2 regions of the Roseateles sp. L2-2 genome follow, and region 2 is predicted to be linked to the other one. Evidence: predicted binding sites of a transcription regulator. Region 2 holds the regulator's gene; the other holds the start of a gene.
The links. The regulator FliA, encoded in region 2, starts transcription of late flagellar genes. The targets are predictions, from matches to a motif close to CTAAAGTTTNNNNNNNNNNNGCCGNTA.

Region 1: ACQZ13_RS04560 (putative motility protein) is a predicted target of FliA. The motif match lies at 4,594-4,620, and genes of this name have one in related genera.

What each region holds. Positions count from the first base shown of each region.
Region 1 covers NZ_CP192509.1:976,029-987,416, forward strand. The annotation lists gene ACQZ13_RS04540 (hypothetical protein) at 287-1,630, shown strand; gene ACQZ13_RS04545 (flavin reductase family protein) at 1,659-2,294, shown strand; gene ACQZ13_RS04550 (hypothetical protein) at 2,607-3,563, shown strand; gene ACQZ13_RS04555 (FxDxF family PEP-CTERM protein) at 3,547-4,338, opposite strand; gene ACQZ13_RS04560 (putative motility protein) at 4,629-4,844, shown strand; gene ACQZ13_RS04565 (AraC family transcriptional regulator) at 4,957-5,781, shown strand; gene ACQZ13_RS04570 (serine hydrolase domain-containing protein) at 5,816-6,910, shown strand; gene ACQZ13_RS04575 (tetratricopeptide repeat protein) at 6,997-7,515, shown strand; gene ACQZ13_RS04580 (hypothetical protein) at 7,624-8,055, shown strand; gene ACQZ13_RS04585 (hypothetical protein) at 8,158-8,598, opposite strand; gene ACQZ13_RS04590 (hypothetical protein) at 8,895-9,185, shown strand; gene ACQZ13_RS04595 (GNAT family N-acetyltransferase) at 9,294-9,797, shown strand; gene ACQZ13_RS04600 (hypothetical protein) at 9,918-10,244, shown strand; gene ACQZ13_RS04605 (DUF1801 domain-containing protein) at 10,278-10,709, opposite strand; gene ACQZ13_RS04610 (hypothetical protein) at 10,806-11,360, opposite strand.
Region 2 covers NZ_CP192509.1:1,903,594-1,914,981, reverse strand. The annotation lists gene ACQZ13_RS08730 (hypothetical protein) at 1-286, opposite strand, end outside; gene ACQZ13_RS08725 (ExbD/TolR family protein) at 421-879, shown strand; gene ACQZ13_RS08720 (hypothetical protein) at 954-1,442, opposite strand; gene ACQZ13_RS08715 (AAA family ATPase) at 1,439-2,581, opposite strand; gene ACQZ13_RS08710 (hypothetical protein) at 2,822-3,172, opposite strand; gene ACQZ13_RS08705 (GNAT family N-acetyltransferase) at 3,541-4,074, opposite strand; gene ACQZ13_RS08700 (hypothetical protein) at 4,154-4,360, opposite strand; gene ACQZ13_RS08695 (hypothetical protein) at 4,592-4,810, shown strand; gene ACQZ13_RS08690 (hypothetical protein) at 4,946-5,533, opposite strand; gene ACQZ13_RS08685 (hypothetical protein) at 5,877-6,353, opposite strand; gene ACQZ13_RS08680 (toll/interleukin-1 receptor domain-containing protein) at 6,655-8,085, opposite strand; gene ACQZ13_RS08675 (methyl-accepting chemotaxis protein) at 8,128-9,288, opposite strand; gene ACQZ13_RS08670 (RNA polymerase sigma factor FliA) at 9,564-10,277, opposite strand; gene ACQZ13_RS08665 (MinD/ParA family ATP-binding protein) at 10,299-11,120, opposite strand.

The sequences.
Region 1 (11,388 bases), 930 kb from region 2:
GTCGCTTTCCTGAGAGGCGCTTCGATGCGGCCCGACCATCTCCAACCAGGCAAGCTTCGCTCGGAATTCTTGCGCGGTTTTTTCAGCAAGGCGCCGATGGCGACGGGCGTCGTGCGTCGGTGATCCTCCCGTCATGGGACGACAGTCATACGAAGCGAGAGGTCCCTCTCGGGCGGACAGTGAGCCGCGAGGGCCGGCGGCATCGCCGCGCGCCGCCGCAGCCGCGAGGACCCGTCCGGTCGACGCGACCGGCCCTGTCGCGGCGGGCTTCCAGAACTCGCCGCGCATGACCGCGCAACGCGCCGACATCGCCCGGCTCTTCGGCGACGGTGCGAGGGCGGCGGCACGACCCGTGGTCCAGCGGGGCGCCACGTTCAACCTGGCCGGCGTCTCCGATGCGGCCGAACTGCGCGCGCACGGTTTCAAGCTCGAGGACGAGATCCGTTTTGCCGCCTCGATCCCGACGCTCGACGCGGCGCTGATCAATCTGGTCTTCGAGCACCTGACGAGGACCCAGTTGGAAACGAAGGTGCCGAACAAGGCGCCGGACGGATTCTGGAAACCGCTGATCACGGCGCGGCAGCAGCTCGGCGCGACGGACTTCGACGCCTGGTTCCTGCGCGTCGGCCTGGCTGTCACCGATATCCCCAACCTGCGCATGACCCTCTCGGATAAGGACTCCACGGCCTTCGAGAAGGCGCAGACGCTCGCCGCCAGGGCCACACCGCTCCCGCAGTTCGCCGGACGGAGCTACGAGGACATCGTGCAGGCGCTCGCCGGCCAAGGCTACGTCCGTCAGGAGCGGTTCCACGACGTCTCGGACGAAATGGCCGAGCCCTATGGGCAGGACGTCTGGACGTCCGAGGAACACCTCGTCGTGCGCATCAAGGTCGGCGGTCGCAGCATCAACGGGAGATTCCGGCGTCCGCCCCACGTCGTCAAGGAAGTGAGCAAGGTGCCGCACGCCTTCGGCGTGAGCGACATCCTGGCCAAGATGACCGACAACAACGTGCTGATCCCCGCCGGCACGCTGTACTCCGCCCGCGACATGCAGACCTGGTATTCGCAGAAGTCGGGCAACCAGTTGCCGGCCGACGCCTACCAGCATCCCGAGGCCTCCGGCAACCAGGGCTTCATCGACCTGTTTCACCGATGGACCGAGGGTGCGCACACGGCCATCGGCGCAGTGCCGGCGGTATCCATGACCGGCGTTCCCGCCAAACTCCAGCCCTACGTGCCGCGTTTCCAGAAGACGCAGGCGGCCGTCGCAGATTTCCGCGCCCTGCTCACGACCGCCGAGCGTGTCGCGGCGTCGCGGGGCGAGAACCCGGCCATCAACAAGATGCTGAAGGACCTCAACGTCAGCCATCATGCGGCGGCGCTCGCGCGGGTGGACGGCGCCCAGGACAAGCTCTATCAGACCAATCCGCAGGACTACGTCGCGAAACAGCACCTGGTGTACGAAGCGCTGCTCCGCTGGAAAAAGGCGCTGACCGACCTGCTGGCGACGGAGCCCCCGGTCAAGAAGAGGAAGCCGTACTTCCAGCGCCTGTTCCTCGATCTGGCGACCATGGTCAACGACCATGCGCCCGACGGCTGGGCAGCGTTGAAGAGCCCTCACAAGAAGTGACGGCAGCCCGCCGCAGCCAGAATGGCTCATGCACTTCCCGCTGACGCTGTTCCCGACCTCCGGCATGCACACCTACGACCCCGCCGCGCCCAACCTGCCCCACAACCCGTTCAACTCGATCGTCGGGCCTCGACCCATCGGGTGGATGTCGACGAAGAGCAAGGCCGGCGTTGTGAACCTGGCACCGTACAGCTTCTTCACGGCGCTGAACTACACGCCGCCCATCATCGGTTTCTCCAGCATCGGTCGTAAGGACTCGCTGAGGAACATCGAGGAGACCGGCGAGTTCGTCTGGAATCTCGCCACGCGCGATCTCGCGGAAGCGATGAATGCGACCTGCGCTCGGGTGCCTCACGGCGTCAATGAATTCGAGCTCGGGAATCTGACCGAGGTCGCCTCCGTCAAGGTGGCGCCGCCGCGCGTCGGGGAGAGCCCCGTCGCCTTCGAGTGCAAGGTGTCCCAGCTCATCCAGCTGAGCTCCAAGGACGACGAGCCCGTGGACACCTGGCTGATCCTGGGTCAGGTCGTGCTGATGCACATCTCGCCGTCGCTGCTGAAGGACGGCGTGTTCGACACCGCCGCGGCGGGGCTGATCCTGCGCGGCGGCGGCCCGGGCGACTACTTCGAGCTCGGGGAGAAGTTCTTCATGGCCCGACCGGACTGAGCGACCGTTGCGACGCGCGCGGACTTCAGATTTCCGGACGCTGCTTCGCATCGGTTGACGTCCGGCGGGCGGGGCTCGTTAGCTTGGGGGATGAGAGTCAATTCCCCTCACTCAGGACTGGGCGCCACGCCCGGGGCCGATGCCTGGTCTTCGGCCATCGACAAGTCTTCGACGACAGGCTCCGGGCGCGCGTCGGGCAATCCGCCAGAAGGCGCCGCCGACGGTCTGCGGGAACGTCGGCCGCCTGCCGCGGCGGGTTCGCGCACAGCGGTCGCGCCGCGCAGCGCCATGCCTCCCGGCATAAAGGCCATGATGCCTGACGCATCTTCCCCGGAGCTGCATCCGGCGGTCACGCGTGGCGCGCAGCTGCCGACCTTCGAGGCGAAGACCGCCCACCTGCCTGAGCAGCGTTTGAAGGCCAACGAAGCCCTGCGCGACAAGCTCGACGCCGGCATGTTCCCCTACCAGCGCATCGCCAAGGGCAACTACCAGCCGAGCGATCCGCTGTCGTCCGCCGTGGCGGACAAGGTCTGGAGCGCGTCGGAGCGGGTCGGCAGTCCCGGACAGAAGGGCCTGCTCCCGTCGAGCCAGGTCGAGCGCCCGACCGGCACGCTCGTCGACAACCGGAGCGGGCTGGTCGTGTCCGTGCTGGTGAATCACAAGGACAAGGACATCGCCGCCGTCTTCGGCGGGACGACGGCGGGCCGCGTGGCCGGATCGCCGGTGCGGCTGGCGCTGGGCAACGCGGAGATGGCGATCCCGCAATGGACCGCCAACGCGCGGACCGCGCTCGGACTGCCGACGAAGAGCCACGACCAGGCGCAGCGCGTCGTCGGCGCCTTGAAGGAGCTTCAACAGACGCCGCAGTTCAGCCAGTTCGCCGACTACTCCGTGTCGACGATGGGGCACTCCAAAGGCGGCGGAGAAGCGGCGTCGTCGGGGATCGCCAACTACTCGCTCGGTGCGCCGGTGAAGGTCACCGGCTTGTCGTCCGCGCCGCTCAACGACTCGCAGCTGCGCCAGTACGCGAAGCTCGGCATCGATGTGGCCGACGCGGAGCAGCACATCGACGTCTATTCCGTGAAGCTGGACGTGGTCCCCAACCTCGGCCATCTGTTGCGCGGCGTGGGCGCGACCGTCGTCGGGACGGAGCACTTCTTCTCCGGCGGACTGAGCGATCCGCTGACCCGCCACGTGAAGAGCGACCAGCTCATCCGCGCCCAGCTGACGCGGCAGGACGACGCCATCCGGCTCAGCGCCGGCGGCTGAGGACGCCGCCGGGCCGGTTCGTCCGGAAGCGGCGCCGGTCGGTCCGCAACATCACGAGGGCCGCGCCCAGCCCCGCCATCACCAGGGCGCCGGAGTCCGGCTCGGGCACGTCGTTGTCCGGCGCATCCGGGTCGCGGGGCGACAAGGCGAGGGTGCCGGCGTAGGTGGCGACGGCATCGCTGTTGATGCCGGACGCGATGATCGAATAGCTGCCCGGGTTGAGCAGCGGGGTGGCGAGCGTCCAGGTTTCAAACGGATCGCGGGTCAACTCCGCCGCCAGCAGGTCGCCGAACGGGCCGCGCAGCAGGACGCTGGTGAAGTCGATGTTCTGGTCGCCTCCCACCGCGGAGGAGAGCATGAGCTTCACCGTCTGCGGGCTGCCGATCGAGAAGGTGAAGACGTTGGAGAACGCGCCGGCGCTGGGCGTGCCGATGAAGCCGGCGCTGCCCGCGGTGAGGTCCAGCGGCCCGCCGTTCGCCGAAGGCTGCGCACCGGCACTTCCCGCCAGCGCGATGGTGCCGACGTAGGTCGCCAGGGCCGCACTGTTCGTGCCGCTGGCCGTGAGCGTGTAGCTGCCCGGCGCCAGGCGGGCGTTGCTGATGACGTGGCCGGTGAACGGGTCGGGCGTGAACTCGGTGGCGCTGATGGGACCGGAGGGGCCGGTCAGGACGATGCTGGAGAAGTCGAGGTGATGGTCGCCGTTGACGACCGACGACAGCAGGATGTTCACCGTGTTCGGATTGGTGAGGGTGAAGGTGTAGGTCTGGGAGAACACACCCGCGCCTGGCTTGCCGATGAATCCGGCGGTGCCGGAGGACAGGTCGACAGGACTGGCGCCTGCCGGGAGGCCATGCCTCCAAGGAAGGCGGCTGCGGCGAAGGCGATGAAGGGCGGAATGTTCATGGTGCGTTCTCCTGGTTCCTCTGGTTCCTCTTCGTTGAACGAGATCTCCGATCGGAACGGGACACCGCGGCGCGGCGCGCGAGTCAGCCGTTTGAGGGACAGAGGACCCGGTCGACCGAATTCGGCGCTCAACCCCGCGTTGGATTGGCCGATATTGCTGACATGAACATCACCAACTCCCCCAGCGTCGCCGCAGCCGTCAGCTCGGCCTCCAACGGCACGCCTGGCACGGTCGGCAACGCCGCCAGCCTGTTGGTGCTCCGCAAGGCCATGGACGTCCAGGAATCCGGCGCCGCCGCGCTGCTCGCCGCCCTGCCGCAGCCGCCCGCCCTGGCCACCGAAGGCTCGCTCGGACGCAACCTCAACACCTACGCCTGAATCCGCTGCCCGATCCGGGCTGACCGGCGGGCTCGACGGGGTCGCTGCGGAGGGGCAGGGTGCGGGAGCACCTGCGGCATGATCGAGGCCTTCTACCTCGCTGCCTCCTCCCATGCGTCTGAAGCACATGCAGTTCTACGGGCACTTCGATGCCCGCTGTGACGTCGCCGGCTTCAGCATCGCCCGGCTGCTGGCGAACAATCCCGCGCATCGCGTGGAGCCGCATGAGCACGAGGACGGGCATTTCGTCGTCGTGCTGGAGGGGCGCTACCGCAGCAGCGCCCGCGGTGTGACCACGCTGCTGGAACCGGGCGACGTGTTGTGGAATCCGCCGGGCACCCGTCATGTCGACACCTTCGCGGGTGCGGGTGGGCGTTTCCTGGCGCTCAGCGTGAAGGCCGGGTTCGCAGGGGCGCTCGGGCTGGCCGACGGTGGCGCTCGGCAGCTGTTGGGAGCGCCTCGACAGGCAGCGCTGAGCCTGGCGGGCCTGCCCCTGTCTTCGGACCTGGGCGGTCTGCTCGACTCGGAGGAAGCGTCCCAGCGTCTGTGCCACCTTACGCGCACGGTGCCCGGGCGAGGCGACGCGGCTGTTTCTGCGCGCGTCGACGCCCGCGAGCCTCTCTGGCTGCGGCGTTGCATGGAGCAGCTCCTGGACGAATGCGACCAGCCGCTGCGCCTCTCTGCACTCGCGCTGGAGGCGGGTGTTCATCCCGTGTCCTTGGCGAGGGCGTTCCGGCATCACTACGGCATCTCGCCCGGCCAATTGCAGCGGCGCGCTCAGCTGAACCGGGCGGCGCAACGCCTGAAGGGCGGGCAGTCGATCGCCGAGGTCGCGATGCAGTCGGGCTTCGCGGATCAGAGCCACTTCACTCGGCTGTTCCGAGCGGAATACCGCTGCACGCCAGCGGCGTGGCGAGCCGGGTTCAAAACGTTCTAGACGCCGCTCCGAAGGGCCGGGGAACATGCGCGGCATGAACACACCTCGTCGCTTCTGTTCCTTGTCGGGCGCCCGGCTGCGCCGTTGGGTCCTGCCTTCCGCGATCGTCATGCTTCTGAGCGCCTGCGCAGCGCAACAGGTGACGCCCGCCGAGGCTGCGCTCCTTGCTCAAGACCGTGCCGCGCTGGAGGCGCTTCCGGGCGCGACCAGCGTGCTGCTGCAGCGCCACGGCCGGGTGGTGGTCGAGCTGTACGCCCGTGGCGCCGATGCGCAGACCCTGCACAACACGCGGTCGGTGGGCAAGTCCGTCACCGGGCTGCTGGTGGCGGCCGCGGCGCAGGACGGCTTGCTGAAGCGCGAGACACCCGTGTTCGGCGAGCTCTCGGACGCGCAGCCCTTCGCGAACGATGGTCCCGTCAAGCGCGGCATCGTGGTGGAGGACCTGCTCACCATGACGTCCGCGCTCGACTGCGACGACAACCAGCCCGACAGCCCCGGCAACGAAGAGAACATGTACCCGCAGCCGCGCTGGCTGCGCTGGGCGGGCGACATGCCCACGCGCTCGGTGGCGCGGGATGCGCAGGGGCTGGGGCCGTTTGCGTACTGCACGGCTGGCGTGTTCCTGCTGGGTCAGGTGCTGGAGCGCCGGGTACCGGGCGGGCTGGAGGCCTATGCGCAACGGCGGCTGTTCGAGCCGCTGGGCCTCTCGACCTTGGAGTGGTCGCGCTCGCCCAGCGGCGAGACGATGACCGGCGGCGGCCTGCGCCTGCGCACGCGCGACTGGGCCTCGCTGGCGCAGATGCTGCTTCGCGAAGGCGCCGGTCCGAAGGGCCAGGTGTTGACGCCGGAACAGGTCGCCACGCTGCTGACCGTGCGACGGTCAACGCCTTTCGGCATGGAGTACGGTGAGCTCCTCTGGCGCCGCGACTATGAGCTGCGATGCGGCCGCGCGAGCGCCTGGCTGATGTCGGGCAACGGCGGCAACAACGTGCTGATCCTGCCCACGCTCGACGCGGTGGCGGTGCTCACGCGCACGCATTACAACCAGCGCGGGATGCATCAGCAGAGCGCCGAGTTCCTGACCGCGTTGCTGGAGCGGCATGTGTGCGGAGCGGAGGCGCAGCGCTGAGCCGCTAAAGTCCTTGCCATCGACCTCGGGAGTCTCAGTGGAGAGAGAGACTCCGAGCCGGTCGCTGCGTAGGATCCATCTCAGCCATGACCGACTACAAGCTTGCCAATTCGCTGGCGAATGATGCACTCGAACTGTGGGGCTCAGGCCAGCTCGCGGAGGCCGCCGATCGCTATGGCCGTGCCATCGCCATCTGTCCGACGTATCCCGATTGGCACGGCGCCTACGCCGGCGTTCTTCATCAACTTGGTCGGAACGAAGAAGCCACGCGCGAGTACGAGACCGTGCTGACGCTGGAGTTGGAGCAGGGCGCTGCGGAAACCAATCCCGCGGTGAAGGTGGCGAGATATTTTCTCGCCGACCACCTGAGAAGGAACGGTGAGCCTGCGAAAGCACTTGCGGTCCTGGCGCCGGCACAAGGCGCGTTTCCCGGCGACTGGCTGATCGCGACCGCGCGGGCGCTTGCTCCATTCGCAGTCGGCGAGATCGCCGAAGCGAAGGCGGTGGCTCAGCAAGCGATCGGCAACGCGGAGACAGAGTCCAAGAAGGCGGAGCTTGCGGAGCATCTCAGCGAGGTGCTGGGTGGAAAGGTCGGCGAGCATTAGGATTGCTTGCACGGGCTTCGACCAGAAGCGTAGTGCAGCTGACCTTTTTCGCTCCGTGCGCCGCAGTTCTGAGAGAGCGACGGCTCCCCGGGGAGGAGGCCCACGGACATGCAAATCATCTTTCTCGCGCTCTTCTATTACCCGCTGTGGGGCATGGCGCTGCTTTGGTGGTTCTGCCGAAGCTCAGGGCCGACGAGGGACGTTCGCATGCGCGGATTGTTCGCACTGTGCGTCGCTGCAGCTGCTGCAATTGCATTCACGCCTGCCACGTTCGGCACGGAGGGTTCTGCCTTCTTCGTTCCTTGGTGGATTCGTCTTCTGGATCGTCAGCACACGCTGCTGATCCCTTGGGCAGGATCGGTTGTCTTTCTCGTGGCGATCGCCATTAACTGGTTCACAGGGTCAACCGCCCCGAAGCAGCTGCCACCGCCCGCACAGCGCCGACCAGATGATGCTCGATCCCACCTGATGCGTGAGGGCCTAGTCCGACCAGCCCCAGGAGTTGACGAACACAGTACTGCCGACGAAACCAGGAGTTGATACCGAGGCGCTGCTTGGAATCGCAGGATGACGCGGCTCAAGCCGCAGCGGCAACGCAACGCCAGGGCATTGAAGCGGCCAAGTCCATCGATGGCGTCATGCTCATACCTTGGCGAGGAACGCCGCCGCATCACCTGCTTCGCACTTCCAGTCTGCGAAGACCCCGACCAGGTCGCATTCCACGCAGTGGCAGGCAATGTAGTACCAGCGCACGTCATGGGTTCCTTCGTACACGGAGACGCCGGACACCAGCTCGAACACCTCGTTCTCGCACACGCACTCGTGCGCCTCCGGCGAGGCTTGTTCGAGGTAGTCCGCACTGTCGCCCATCAGGTGCTCCTGCCCGCAGTCGGTGCAGGTGCGGATCGCCACACCAGCCTCTTCATCGGTCTGCAGCGCGAAGGTCCGGCATCCGCAATCGCATTTGGACGTGGCAAACCTGGTGGCCTCATGGCGATTCGCAACGCTGTAGCTGCGCAGTTCGGCTTGGGTGTCTCCGGAAGTGGTCCCGTACCAGTATTCGCCCTTCTTCGTCAGTGCCATTGATGCTGCTCCGTTCTTCAAGATGGGATTCCCGGCAGGCATGCCGCCGGCCTCGCCCGTATGTCTGGATTCTGCCTTGGGGGCCGGTGCGTCATCGTGAACCGCTTGGATTGCGGTGAGCGTCAACGGGAACTGCGGACACCCTCCAATGACCATTCTCGGAGACTGCGGCCATACAGCCTCGGACTCGTTCGGCGCCTTTCAGCCGTAGGCAGCGACGGCAGCGCAGCGGAAGCGGAAGAGGACATACGATGCACGGCCCCCCAGTCCCGCTCACCTCCTAACGCACCAAGCCCATGCTGTACCGCCTCTACTGCTCAAGCGGGAACCTCCACGGAATTCCTGAGTACATCGGGTACTCCGAGATTGGTGATGACGGCTACTGGAAGCGCTATGTAGAGATTGGAGCGAATGGGATTGCCTTGCGCTACGACCGAGCCCATAGTGCCGACACTTTTGGCGTCCTACCCGAAGGACAGTGGGACGAGACGGAAGCGTCGCTGACGGAATACGGCAATCTGACCGCCATCTCCGCTGAACTGTTCGAGGCCGTCTGGCAGACGACGCGTTGTGTCAACGTCGGCTAACAGCCTCAGCCTCAGCCTCAAGCCAACGGCTGATCTGCAGCAGAAGCGAACCCTCGGCCCACCGCTTTCGTGATCAGCACCTGCCTCTGCCGTTCACAATCCGTCGCCATGAATGTTGAAGTCGTCCCTATCGCCGAAACCCACGCGGAAGGTTTCCATGCTTGTCTCGACGCAGTGGCCCGGGAGAAGAAGTACCTGGCCCAGATCGAGGCGTTGCCGCGCGAGAGCATCAAAGAGTTCGTTCGTGAGAACGTCGCCACTGGTGCTGCGCACTTCGTTGCCATCGACGGCTCGATGGTCGTTGGTTGGTGCGACATCCTTCCTGCTTGGGCCCACGCGAACCGGCATTGCGGTTCCCTGGGAGTGGGCTTGCTTCCTGCCTATCGAGGGCAAGGTGTCGGACGGCGCCTGCTTGCCGCATGTCTTGCGAAAGCGAAACAGAACGGCATCACAAGGGTCGAGCTTGAGGTGCGAGCTGACAATCAGCACGCCATTGGGTTGTATGAGCGCATGGGGTTTGTGCGCGAAGCGACGAAGCGCAACGGCATGCGCTTTGATGGCCATTACTTCGATTCGATCCAGATGAGCCTGCTCTTCGAAGACGAGCCGTAAGGCGAGTAATGTTCGTCCTACTTCGCGTGGGGACTGTCACTCGAACTCTGCGCGAATGACCGCAGCGCCCGGCCCGCCGACCTTCACGACCCGCTGACGTCGCCCTTGCCAGAATGCACCATGGAAAAATTCTTGAAGTTCTTCAAGACGCACCGCAAGGTATTCGGCCTGCTGGGATTGCTGCTGGTGGTGACCAACCCTGAGTTGCGCGCGCTGATCATGCTGGCGGATGCCGTCGGCGCTGGACTCCTCCTGCTGACGATGAGCGGCTATTTGAGGCTCGTCTGGCAGACCGTCATGTCGCAGGGACCCGACGTGGCGAGCAAGACCTGGCACGCGGCCATACGAGGTCTGCAGGGCATGGCCATGAGCCGTAACATCCTGGCGTTGGGCCTGATGGCGCTTGGCCAATGCCGATGCCTGCTGGCACTGAAGCGTCCCACCTGATCTCCGGCGCGGCCTGTCGGCCTGGCCGCACGGTTATTGATTCTTGGACGGATAACGCCGACGAAGCTCCTCCACGGACGCCGCGACCAGCTGTTCAAGCACAGCCGAGTCGACGTCGGCGAGCTTCTTCACATACAGGCAGCCTTTGCCCGCCTTGTGCTTCCCCAGCTCGCTGAGCCAGTGCTCTGCGTCGTCCCAGTCCGGCGCCAGATAGAGGACGAACTCCTTGCCTCGGAGCGCGAAGCCCACGAGGCTGGACGTCCCCGAACGTCCGGATGCGTAGGTGTAGTGGTAGCTGCCGAAGCCCACGATGCTGCCGCTCCACATCTTGGGCTGCTCGCCTGTGACGGCCGTGAGCAATCGGACTAGCTGTTGCGCATCGGCGTGCTGCTCCGGAGTCGCCTTGGCAGCGAGGTAGTCCTGCACCGCCTCGGGGACGATGAACGTGTTGGCGTCGGATCCCATGGCACCCCCTGATCGCGGCTGAATAGGCACTGCGACTTTAGCCGCGACCCCTGGGGACTGGCCTGGCCGCAGACACCGATGGCCACGTCCGACGTCCTAGTAGTCGGGGTAGCCGTAGTACGGAGGCACATCGACCGGCAGCCAGGGCCAGTCCGACCGCTTCTTGAGGGCCCGTCTCGCCGCGGCAAACTCCTCTTCGGTGAGGAACATGCCGTGCAGGTCATTGCCGCCGTAGAACGCGTAGAACTTGTGGGAAGAGGTCTGGAGATTCGCGTTGACGATGTCGAAGAACGCGACCGTCGCCCGCTCCCAGCAGGCGACGTTCGTGGTGCCAGAGTCCCAGACCTGGAACCTCTTCCCGGCGGCCGAGATGGCATAGCTCGGCTCGCTATCGTCGATGTGCTCGATGACTTCGATGGGTGATTCCGCAAACTGCTTCAGCAGGGGCTGCAGCTTCATGTATGCGGACAGGATGCCCGTCTCCGAAAGGTTCTCGGCATCGAGGTGGATCAGCTTGTCGTAGTCGAGCGGCGCTTCGCACGCCTCGCCCTCGCCCTTGGGCTCGGGTTGGGGTTCGGGTTCAGGCGCGCGCGCCGGTTCAGGCGCTACGCCCTTGAACATGGACCTGAGTCGGTTCAGGAAGGAGGTCATGCGGCGTCGATGTCAGAGGCGCGGTCGG
Region 2 (11,388 bases):
CCATGTAGTCGATCCCCACGAGTCCGTTTGCGGATCGCCAGGGCAGCCAGCTCCGGAACAGGAGCGCGCCCGACGTCGCGGCCTGCGGGAAGGCGGTCAAGGACGCGCCTGATTCGGCTTCCCAAAGCACCACGTTAATGTCGCTGCCGCGTTGATAGGCCGCGAGCGCCCAGCGCTCAAACTTGCGCATCCCCGCCATCGAATTCTCGAAGACGCCTCGCATGCCGGCGGCATCGACGATCTCCGCTTCGAAGGAGGCGGAACTCACCAGCGCTGCGATCTTCATCGTCGTCATCTCGTGCGGGGCACCGCGTCAAGGCAGGCGCGGAGTCTAGCCGCCAGGGGATCTCGCCAATCGACCTCGAACCGTTCTTCGGAGAAGATGGCCTTCGACGCCACGAGACCTTGAAGGGAGCAGGCATGCGCGCGAACCACGCTTCGGAGGATACGGAACCGCTGAGTCTCACGACCGTGAGCGCAGCGCCCTTCTCCGCCGTGCTGCTTTCCGTGGTGGCGCTGTGGTTCGTCGCCCTTCCCACACCGTTGCATGCGGTGGGCTTCGATATCTTCAACCACTGCGGCGGACCGAATGGCCCACCGCCGGTCCAAGATGTCACCATCGATCAGAACGGCCTCGTCGTCTGGGAGGGCAAGGTCCTGAGCAGTCACGCTGAGCTCGAAGCGCGGATGCGTGCAATCGGCAAGGTTCCCGACGGCCAGCAGGTCGAAGTCCACCTCTGGCCTCAGAAGGGTGCCAGCTACGGGACAGTCTTGAAGGTCATGGCCACCGCCCAGCGCAATGGCGTCCAGACGCTCGGGATGATCTCGGACGGAGAGATCACGTACGTGGACCGACCGCAGGAGATTTTCCGGGAGTAGCAACGGCAAACCTCCACGCGGACTTGCCTTGCATCTCTGGAGATGCGGCGCGCATCAATGCCACGGCGCCGGCTTCAATCAGAGCCTTTGTAGAAGCGATGGTGTTCGTCCAGGAACACGACATAGAAGGTGTTGGCACAGAAGCGCCCGCCTTTGGGATGTTCCTGCCCATCCAGCTCGCGCGGTACGACGAAGCCACACAGGCGCCCAGCCCAATCGAGCCGGAAGCGCCCCCACTGCGCCTGATGCGGAACGTGCTTCGGCACCTTGAACTCGGAGCGCACCGGGAAGCCGCCATAGATCGACAACACGCGGCCAGTCTTGCCGACCGGTTGCTGCTTCCAATGGTCGAGCGTCTGCTTGCCGAAGTGGGAGAGCTTCTCGAAGAGGCCGGCCAGCTTGTCGTGCGTCCAGTCGGAGAACTGCTGCCCGGCAGGGTCGTAGGTGAAGTACGAGAAGTTGAACTTGCAGCGCGCCGCGTGATCACTGTCGGCCGCTTCCAGGCTGGCGGCCGGGAATCCCGCCAGGAAACGATCCTTGCCCGAGTTCCCGAATCGCGTCATAGGCGCGGGACGCCGCCGATCTTGCGGTCGTTGTAGGGCGTGACCAGCGAGCGGTCATTGCGGATGACGTCGCCAGGGATCTCGTCGAGCCGGTAGGTGTAGCTCTCGTTGTTGTCCTTGTTGACCAGCGTGGTGCGGTAGCGACCGCAGAGGTCCATCACCTCGCTGTGGTGGGTGCTGAACAGCAGCTGCGCGACGGGCTCGCCGGGAGCCTTCTCCTGGAGGAAGAGTCCCAGCAGCTTGGGCAACAGATGCGGGTGCAGGTAGAGGTCCAGTTCGTCGAGGACCAGCACCGAGCCCGAAGCGACCACCGCGGCGATCGGCAACATCAGCCGGAAAATCTGCTTCGTCCCCGCGGACTCCGTGGCGGGCATGACCTGGCACTCCCGACCATCCACCTCGTGGATGAACACGGGGAAGAAGCGACGCTTGCCGTCCGACCCTTCCTCGCTGGAGATCTGCAGCCGCGTGATGCCAACGTCGCATTCCTTGAGGAACTGCTCGACGTAGGCGCGGACGTCATTGTGCTCGTTCAGGAGCTGGGCCACCTTGTAGATGTCCATGAACAGCGACTCTCGCGTCCCGCTGCTGCCGACGTTGAAGTGGATGTTCTTGAAGAACGCGTGGACCGGCGCGAGTTCGTCGATCTGGTGGTGGTACGCGGCGGAGATCACCGACGCGTTGCGGCGGACCTTGACGCCTTCGAGGACCTTCAGCCGGGCGACGGCTTTGACGTCGTCCTGCACGCGTTCGAACACGAGGGTCTTGCGCTTGCTGGCCTTGAAGAGCGCTTCCCTGACCACGCCGGAGGCGGTCACATCGAGTTCGTACCGATAGGTCGCATCGTCGATCTTGAAGTCGACGTAGAACGAGCTCGGCCCGGGGTCTGAAAAGAAGGGAGCGACGGGGATCTCGGCTTCCGGGTCAGAGGAGAACGAGGTGGCCACGAAGCTCGCGACGAAGGCCAGTCCCTTCAGCAGATGCGTCTTGCCGCTGCCGTTGGCGCCCTTCACGCACATGACCGTGGCGGCAGGCAGATTGAGCGAAATGCGCGGCGGAACGTTGGCGTCCAACTGGAACGACACCGAGGCGCCCTCCTTGAAGGACAAGAAGTTGCGAAGGCCGTATTCGAGAAGCATGGTGTCTTGTTGGCACATTCCGTCGATTTCGACGGAAGTGTAGCCTTCAAGGCGTATGCCAAGGGCATCTAGCAGCGAGCGAGCGGCAAGCGGCTTCAGTGGTGGGAAAGGAAAGTCCATGGATCAAGGCCTTGGCTGGTCTTCGTCGCCACGAGACCTTGAGGGAAGCAGGTATGCGCGCGAATCACGATTCGGTGGATGCGGAACCGGTGAGTCTGGTTAATTGGTGAACTCAGACAATCAGCGATAGGCAAAGGGATCCCAAGGATAAATATCCTTGGCCGCCTCACCCATTCGGCGATAACGGATTCCCATATACAAGCCCGTTGCCAGCCCAATGAGAGCCATCGTCCAGTTCGCCCATGGCTCACCCCAATCGCCGAAGACGAAGGAGCTTCCGAAGATGAACCTCATCAGCAAAGAGGCGACTTCCTGCAACCCTCGGAAGTAGAGGATGAAACAGAAAAGCATCATCAAATGGTCACCCCGATCCCTTTCCACTCGCCAGAGCATCCAGTAAGGGACGATGGCGCACAGGCCAGGCGCGCAATAGGTAATGAAGGTGATGAAAGGATCAGTGAATATTTGCATTCAATCTCGCACCGGGTTTGCTAGCCAGGGGCGCCCGCTGGTTGCCGTAATTGAATGTTCGAAGCTTATCGCTGAGGTCGCGGCTTCTCAATTACTAATGAAAGTAGTCCCCCAACAGCATCGTGCGCGTGGAGATTGATTTCGACGGAGTGTCTTGCCGCCGGTCAAGAATGCCCGAGCCCATACAGAAGAGATTCGGGTTATTCGATAGCAATAAGTCAGCAACGCAGGCCCAAGAACACGTCATCCAAAAATTGACCACTTGGGTTGGGAAGCTAAAAACAAAACGAGTGCCCCACGCTCCCGCGTGGGCACTCGTTGTCGTTTCGATGTCCGCGGGTGGGCGCGGCGGATCTCAGGGGATGGGGTCAGGTCTCGACGGGTAGCGCCACGTCATTGACGACGAACTCGACGAACTCGGGCACATCGGGCGGTACGACCTGGCGGACTGTGGAGAACGGCAGGCGCTGGAAGGCGCGATGCCAGAAGTCCAGGGCGCGCTGGTCGTCGCGAAAGACGCAGACCAGCCACGGATGGTCCGAGGCGAGGATCGTCTGCCGGATGACCTCGGTGGCGATGCCCTGATGGCGGTACTTCGGCAGCACGTAGAGATCGCCGAACTCGAGGATCGTTCGCTGGATCGTGCCATCGCGCAGATTCTGGTGACCGACGAGGAGAAGGCCGGCGACCTCGCCCTGCTGGCGAATGAGGTAGGCCCAGTCGAAGGCGTCGGGATCCCCCAGCCGGCCAAGGAAGCCGGAGAGCGAGCTGAAGCGCCCGTTGGCATCGATGTCCTCTCCCGACCAGAACGAGGATTCGAGCTCGTAGAACTGCCAGAGGTTATCCAGCAAGGTCGCGTCGGCGGGCGTGACGCGGGTCAGGGTGATCGAGGGAGGCGTCATGAGGGCGCGTGGAGATGGGAATCGAGCGTCGCCGCGACGTCGCGGCCGACGCGCCGCACTAGGTCGAAGCGAGCGGGGGTCAGGCGTTGCCTTCGGGATCCACCGGCTCTGAGGCAGCAGCGGCAGCGACCTTCCGGTTCCGAATCGACGCCCGCTTGAACGCCCACTTCTTCAAGAGCTCGGCCACGTCCGGATCCGGCGCCCGCGGATCACACATCGCTTCCACCTCAGTCCTGGACTTGAGATGGAAGACGGATTTCCTCGTGCGATGAATGCTTCGGGACATGGCGTTGATCGTAAGGCGCGCCTCCTTTGAAGTCATTCCGCATATAGGACGTCTGGGCAACTTCTTCTGTCGCTCGACCATCCAGGCCTACGCATCGGTTAGCCGAAACGGAGTTGCCAGTCATCGGACGCCTTGAGGAAGCTGGAATGCGTCGGTGTCGATAGCGTTCACGCAGCTGCCACGCTAGATGACAGCCATCAATGATCAAGCGACCGTCAAGGAGGAAAGACCATGGCTCAGTTCATCATCAACAAGAATGTGCAAGCCAACGGGGACTACGAGGTTCACAACCTGTCAGCCGGCTGCGCGTACATGCCTCTGCCGCAGAACCAGATCGATCTCGGCGAACATTCTTCGTGTTCGGGGGCGGTAACTGCCGCTAAAAGGCAGTGGCCAAACGATCGGATCAACGGCTGCTTCTACTGCTGCAAGGCATGCCACACGACGTAGGCGATAGCCGCACTCTGAAGGGCTACAGGGCACCATTTAGCGCACGGCCAAAAAAACACGAGTGCCACACGCTTCCGCGCGGGCACTCGTCGGGTGGAGTATCAGGAGGCGGCTTTCACCGCCCGCTGTTCCTGATCAATCGTCCATGCGGCCGGTGCAGTTTGCCGTGGAGGTGATGTAGGACCACGAGCCGCTGACGCCGTTGGCATCGGTGGCTTTCAGGCGATAGGTGAAGCTCACGCTTCCGCCGATCGAATAGTACCGATCCGCCGGATAGAAGTCTGGAATCGATCCGATGCTGCGCTGCAGGGTATAGGTATATCCGGGCGTCGAGGTCCAATAGACCTCGCCGGTTGCCTGCTGGCTGGCGCAGCCGTAGCTGATGGCTCCCACTTGGACGAACGGTTGAGCCGGGACAGCTTGGCAGACTTGGCGGACTTGGGTTTCAGTACGCAACAGATTCAGCTGGGCAGTGCAAGATCCAACGCCGGCTTGGCTGATGACTTTTGTCCGTTCCAGCGTTGCATCGAAAAACGCCGTGATCGGCACGTTGCCACGGCTGGTCTGCACAAAGCAGTTGGCTGGGCCGCCGTACCAATACAGCGTGACATTTTCGTTCCGGCACTGCTGGACGTAATCATCGCCGGGCTTCGTTTGCGCAAAGGCAGAAGAAGAAACAAGGACCATCGCCGCCGCAGCGACGAGTTTCAATTCGCGTTTCATTAATATCACTCCCTGTAGGAGCTTTGCACTATATCGAGTGCCGGTTCCATCATTTCCTATCGTTTCCACCAAGTAAACAAACATTAAGCAGTAGTTTTAATCGCGCTCGCGGATGCGATTACCAAACGGCACTGCAATGCGCCACTGTAAAGTCTTGCAGGTGTAAGGATGGGGTTTTCCTCAATTTCTCTGCGAAGGTGATTCTGAGTTGGAACACCTGGGCCTGGCGATATGGCGGCAATGCCTTCCGCCCCAAAACAAAACGAGTGCCACACGCTTCCGCGCGGGCACTCATTTTTTTTGGGGGTCTGGGGATTAGGGGGCGGTCTGAAACTCGACACGGTCAGGCCGTCGGGAGGGAGTTCTGCACCTGGCGGCCGTGTTCTTCGACGGCTGCGATCTCGATGACCGTGAAGTAGCTGGCGACCTCGTGGAGGAGCTCGATGGCGATATCGCGGGGGTTGCCGTTCGTGCGGCTCGTGCTCGCGGAGAAGTCGAGTTCCTGGAAGAACGAGGTCGCGTGCGCGAGGCGGTTGCGCAGATTGGCGATGGCGGTGCGGACGGTGATGTCCTGATCGAGCACGAGCGCATGCTTGTAGAAGCCGCCGTCTGCGCCGACCCCATAGTGATAGGGGTTGCCGGCGGCGACGCTGAGCTGCTCCAGCGTGCGGTCGGAGTTGAGCGCGAGGGGATGGCGGTCGAGGAACGGGACCGAGCGCTCGCCGGGATTGGGGTCCAACTCGATGTGTTCGAGGGCGAGGAATTCCGAGAGCTGGAAATTGCTGTTGGCGACGGATTGGATGAGGCGATTGGAGGGCATGGAAGTCCTTAACTAAATGACAGTTGAGGGACGACCACCTGACCTGTTGAATGCGGAGGGTGGGCGAGATGTCAAAACACGCTCAGTCAACGTGCGACCGTCCTTACGGATAGGTCCATCTCGCCCGAAGATCGGGAAAAGCAAGATGCCAGATTGGCAGTCAACTGAGCGGTGTTTTGAGCACCTGGAGAAATGATGCCCCCCTAGCTCCATCCACACAATTGCTCACACCAGCCGATTTCCCATTAGAGCAAGTCAGCGAAAGACAAGAACCTGCTATAGCTGCCCGGCGCTTGATTTATCAATTAACACGACGAAGCCGTTCAACATTCGCCAGCGCGATCGGATCAAAACGGCGGTAATCCCAATGGGGTATGTCCCGCTCCCTCGTCAATCTCTCAATCCCATCCAGCACCACATTAGGTCGATCGTGACTCAACAAGCCAAGCAATTGATTCTTGGCTGGTGGATTCGTTGCCCTGGAGAAGACCTTAAATGGCCCATGATGGCGCACCGCAAAAACAAGCATTTCAGGAAACCAAAATTCACCTGCCAGTTTCCTATTAAGAAAGCACACAAAATCAGCCTGCATCAAGCTCTCGACGCTCAAAGCTGAACCCTCACAACGCTTCTTAAGCAAATCCGCACGAAGTGATGCCTTCCCAAGCTTCAGTCTTATATTTCTTTGATCCAAGGATTCTGCGTTCTCCCATATCTGACCGAACGACCCTTCTTTCTCGCGCGAGCGATTCAAGCGGAAATCATAGTGATAGCTGGCATGCAGAAGAATCGTCAACTCGTCAATTTTTTCCTCGTCCAATAGCATGGCGACGATGCAAAGAAATATTTCATGAACGAAAAATCGAGCCGCGTCGAATTGAACATCGCTATAAGATGATGCATGCGGAGGTGGTTCATACAGAAGCACCAAACGTTCAAACATACGAATCAGTTTGGGAACCAACTCCACCACGTCCCCGTATTGCATCACCACCCCGAACACGTTGACAAACTCCTGCTTTGCAAGGGCGGAGGATTCGATCAGTTCGACGACTGCTTCATCGAATGGCGGCTCAACGCTTGAAAGCTGCAACGCATTTGTAGACTCAACAAACGCCCGAAGGTATTCGTCAAATGCACCTCGACGGAAATCCTTGCCATTTCTGTACGCGTCAATTACACGACGCGCTAGCGAAGACGTCCCAGGCAGGGCACTCCCGCTAGCCTCCGTGATGTATGAAGGTGCCTTGCCGAGAGTGGGTCGCTGGTCAACCGGCTTGTTATACACCCAGCGGACCAAACGCTCAAACTCTTCCACATAACGATCGCTTTGACTGAGATCAATATAGATGCGCGACTTATAGTAGGTAGGCAGGAACGGATTACCCTGCTCATCCCTCTCCGCAATTACGGCCACAAATTTATCTTGCTTCTGTTCTGCATAAATCTTCGCAGAAATAATTTGAGCTTCCGTACCGACGCCACCTTTCCTGGAATCGGTCTTCTCAGCATATAAGCGATCGCAAACAATAATTACTTTCGTTATCTCTGGGCTAGTGACCATCCGCTCCATAAACGAAATCGTGTCGTGGCCTTCTCGCAGATCCCATTTGTCAAGTTCTACGTGTATTCCACATTCAGTCAGCTGTTTGGCCAGATCCTTTACCCACTGCTCATGATCCTGATTGGACCAACTGTAGGAGATGAATACTTTTCCGTCATAAACCGTCATTCTTAAACCTCCCTAACGATCATCTTGTAGTCCTTAGTTCCTTCAGAACCCAAACGCCAACCTCACCCCACCCCAATGCCTCCCAGCAACGGTGACGGGTGCCGAAGCCTCCTTGAGCAGCACGAAGTTCCCGCCGCCCATATCCCGGCGGTAGGTTTGCAGGAGGAACGGTCGTTGATTCCGGGCTGACGCCAGCCCTGTCCGGTCGTTGAAGATCCGCCGGTAGCGGCTGTTGGCTGTATTCCAAGCCACATCCCCCGCGCGCTGCGGCTGGCAGTACCGCTTGTTATGCGTCGCCACGTACCCGTTGCGGTCCACCGCGATGCAGAACACCACCTTGTCCGAGAGCTTCAGCATCCGCTCCTGGACCTCCGGGAACAGCTGATCCGCGATCTGCGTGAATCTCGTCGTGAACTGCTGCGGGTCGGTCCCCGCGATCGCCTGGTACTGCTCGTCGAAGAGCGCCGAAACGTCGATCCGCTTCTCCTTCACCGCGCGTTCGAGCAAGCCGGTTATCTCCGCCGCCGCCCCCTGCACCGCCTGGATGTACGGCGAGTCCTCGACCTCGACGCCGCTCGACGCGATCTGCTCGATCATCTGCTCCGACAGCCGCAGGAAACGGTCGCTGCACGCGAACGCCGATTCCAGCTTGCGCATCGCCTGCTGGATCTCCACCCCGAGCTCTCCCGAGCGCTCCGCCAACTGCTGCGTCGTCGCCTGGCTTTCCTGCGCCGATTTCGCGATGAGGTCGACATCGACCTCCACATCCGCGAACGCCTGCAGGATCTTGCTCTGACCGGCTCCTCCCGAGCCGTCCGCCCTCAGCTCCCGGCTGAAGGTCTCGATCCGCGCATCCAGCGTCCCCACCGTGCCCATGATGGCCTTCGACGACGCCTCCACCTGCGCCGCCAGGTCCTTCACCGCATCCGCCACCACGCCGAAACCGCGTCCCGCCTCGCCGGCGCGCTTGGCCTCCACCGACGCGTTGAACGCCACCAGCCGCGTCTGCAACGCGATCTTCGTGATCTCGGACGCCGCCCCGGACACCTGCCGCAAGGTCGACACGATCCCGCCCACCTCGTCGCCGACGCCGGACAGCGCCGTGCGCGCGCGCTCCACCGCCTCGCGGGTCTGGTTCGTGGATTGGTTGATGCCGTCCTGGGCGTGCCGCACCTGCTCCAGCTCGGAGCCCAGCGCCTGCATCGCCTGCGCCTGCGAGGTCACGACCTTCTGCGTGTCCTCCAGCAGTCCGCGGACTTCGGCCGCGTCGCGGCCCAGTTTGGATACGCCGCTCGACAGCTCTCGAACGACCTTGGTGGTGTTGCCTTGCAGCGTCGGCTCACGAAAGCCAACCTCGGCTCCCCCCACCGACGCGTCAGGCGCATCCTTCCCGGCGCGCCTGCGCCATGAGTCCCACATCGGACACTCCCCTCATGGTTCTTGGACCACAAGGATTGCGGCCGCGTATGCGGCTCGTTTTACCAGTCGCGCAGCTTCACGCGCAATCGGGCAATCGCTTGACTGTGCAGCTGGCACACCCGCGATTCGGTCACCTTCAGCACCGCAGCGATCTCTTTCAGGTTCATGTCATGTTCGTAGTACATGGACATGACATACGCCTCGCGCTCCGGCAGGTTCTTGATCGCCTCCACCAGCGCCTCGCGCATGCGGTGGTCGCCCAGCATCGCCATCGGATCCGCCGAGTTGTCCCCGACGTGCCGGTCCAGATAGTCGTCGTTGTCCTCGCCTCCGGAGATGTCCTCCAGATAGACCAGCTGCGTCCCGCGCACCTTGCCCAGCATCTCCTGGTACTCGGTCAGCGAGATGCCCATCTCGACGGCGATCTCGGACTCCTGCGGCGGGCGGCCCAGCTTCTGTTCAAGCTTGTGCACCGCGCTCTCGATGGAACGCTGCTGGCGGCGGTTGCCGCGGCTCATCCAGTCGCTGCCGCGCAGTTCATCGAGCATCGCGCCGCGGATGCGCTGCGTCGCGAAGGTCTCGAACTGCACGCCCTGCGCCGTGTCGAAGCGCGACAGCGCGTCCGTCAGGCCGATCAGGCCGACCTGGATCAGGTCGTCCAGTTCGACGTTGGCCGGCAGTTTCGCGATCATCTGATGCGCCAGCCGGCGCACCAGCGGGCTGTACTGGCGGATCAGCGAGTTGTTGTCGAGTTGACCCTTGGCGGTGTACATCGTCTCGTCTCCAATCCGGCGTCAATGCGCAGCGAGGGTCACGCCTTGCGGGGCGCGGCCAGCCTTGGGCTGCCACATCGGCCGCGGACGCAGCGGCATCGCATCCGCAGCGCTGTCCAGCGCCGCTCCGGGCACCGACGCCAGCAGCAGTTCGCGCGCCATGTGACGCATCTCGTGCGTCAACGGCGCCGTCACCGGCTGGCGGGGATCCAAACAGGCCCACTCGCGCAGCACCGCGCCGAGGAAACCGTCGCCGCAGCTCGACAGCTGCTGCGCGATCCGCTCCGCTAGGCGCAGCTGCGGGTTGCAGGCCAACAGCAGGCTGTAGACCATCAGGCCCGCGCGCTGCGTCAGCCACTTCATGCCGGCGTAGGCGTAGGTCACGCTCTGCACGTCAGTGTCGGCCAGCAGCACCGGTCGCACTTCGCGCGACACCAGCACGCGGCTGAGTTCCGCGGCGCTGGCGTGCAGCAGGATGACGTCGGCATACGGCGCCGCGTCGGTCACTGCTTCCAAAAACTGTGCGGCCGAGCCGTTGGCATTGACGTAGCGCATCGGCAGGCCGCGCGCGGCCAGGAAGGACACCTTCGCCGACAGCGGTTCCACGCAGGCCGCGAGGTCCACCGCCGCCAGTTCCGACGCAGCCGAAGCCTGCTCGCCCGCGTCCACGACCAGCGTGTGCAGGCCGAGTTCCCCGAACGCCGCGCACATGCCTTCCAGCAGCGCGCCGCTGCCTACGACGTGCGGGTTGCTCACCACCGGCACCACGCGCACGCGCGCCGTGGCGAACAGACGGCGCAGGCCGTCGGCCTGGTCCTTGGGAGCATTGCTGAAGTCGCGCATTGGGCTGCTCTGTGTCTCTTGCGTGTTCCGCCCCAGCGCCCTGTCCCTCTCGAAAGGAACCGGCCAATGCTGGAGCCGTTACCGGAAGTTTCGCCCCGGGGGCCACCCTCTGACCGGGAATTGAAAGGGGGAAACACCCCGCTTTTCTCTCCCGTCACCCTCACCTCGTGGACCTCTCACACAACGACGTCGAGCCACTCCCCGTCCCAATGGAAAAAGGGGGAAGAGCCCGAGCCCTTCCCCCTTTCTAGAACTTGTGACCGGCTTT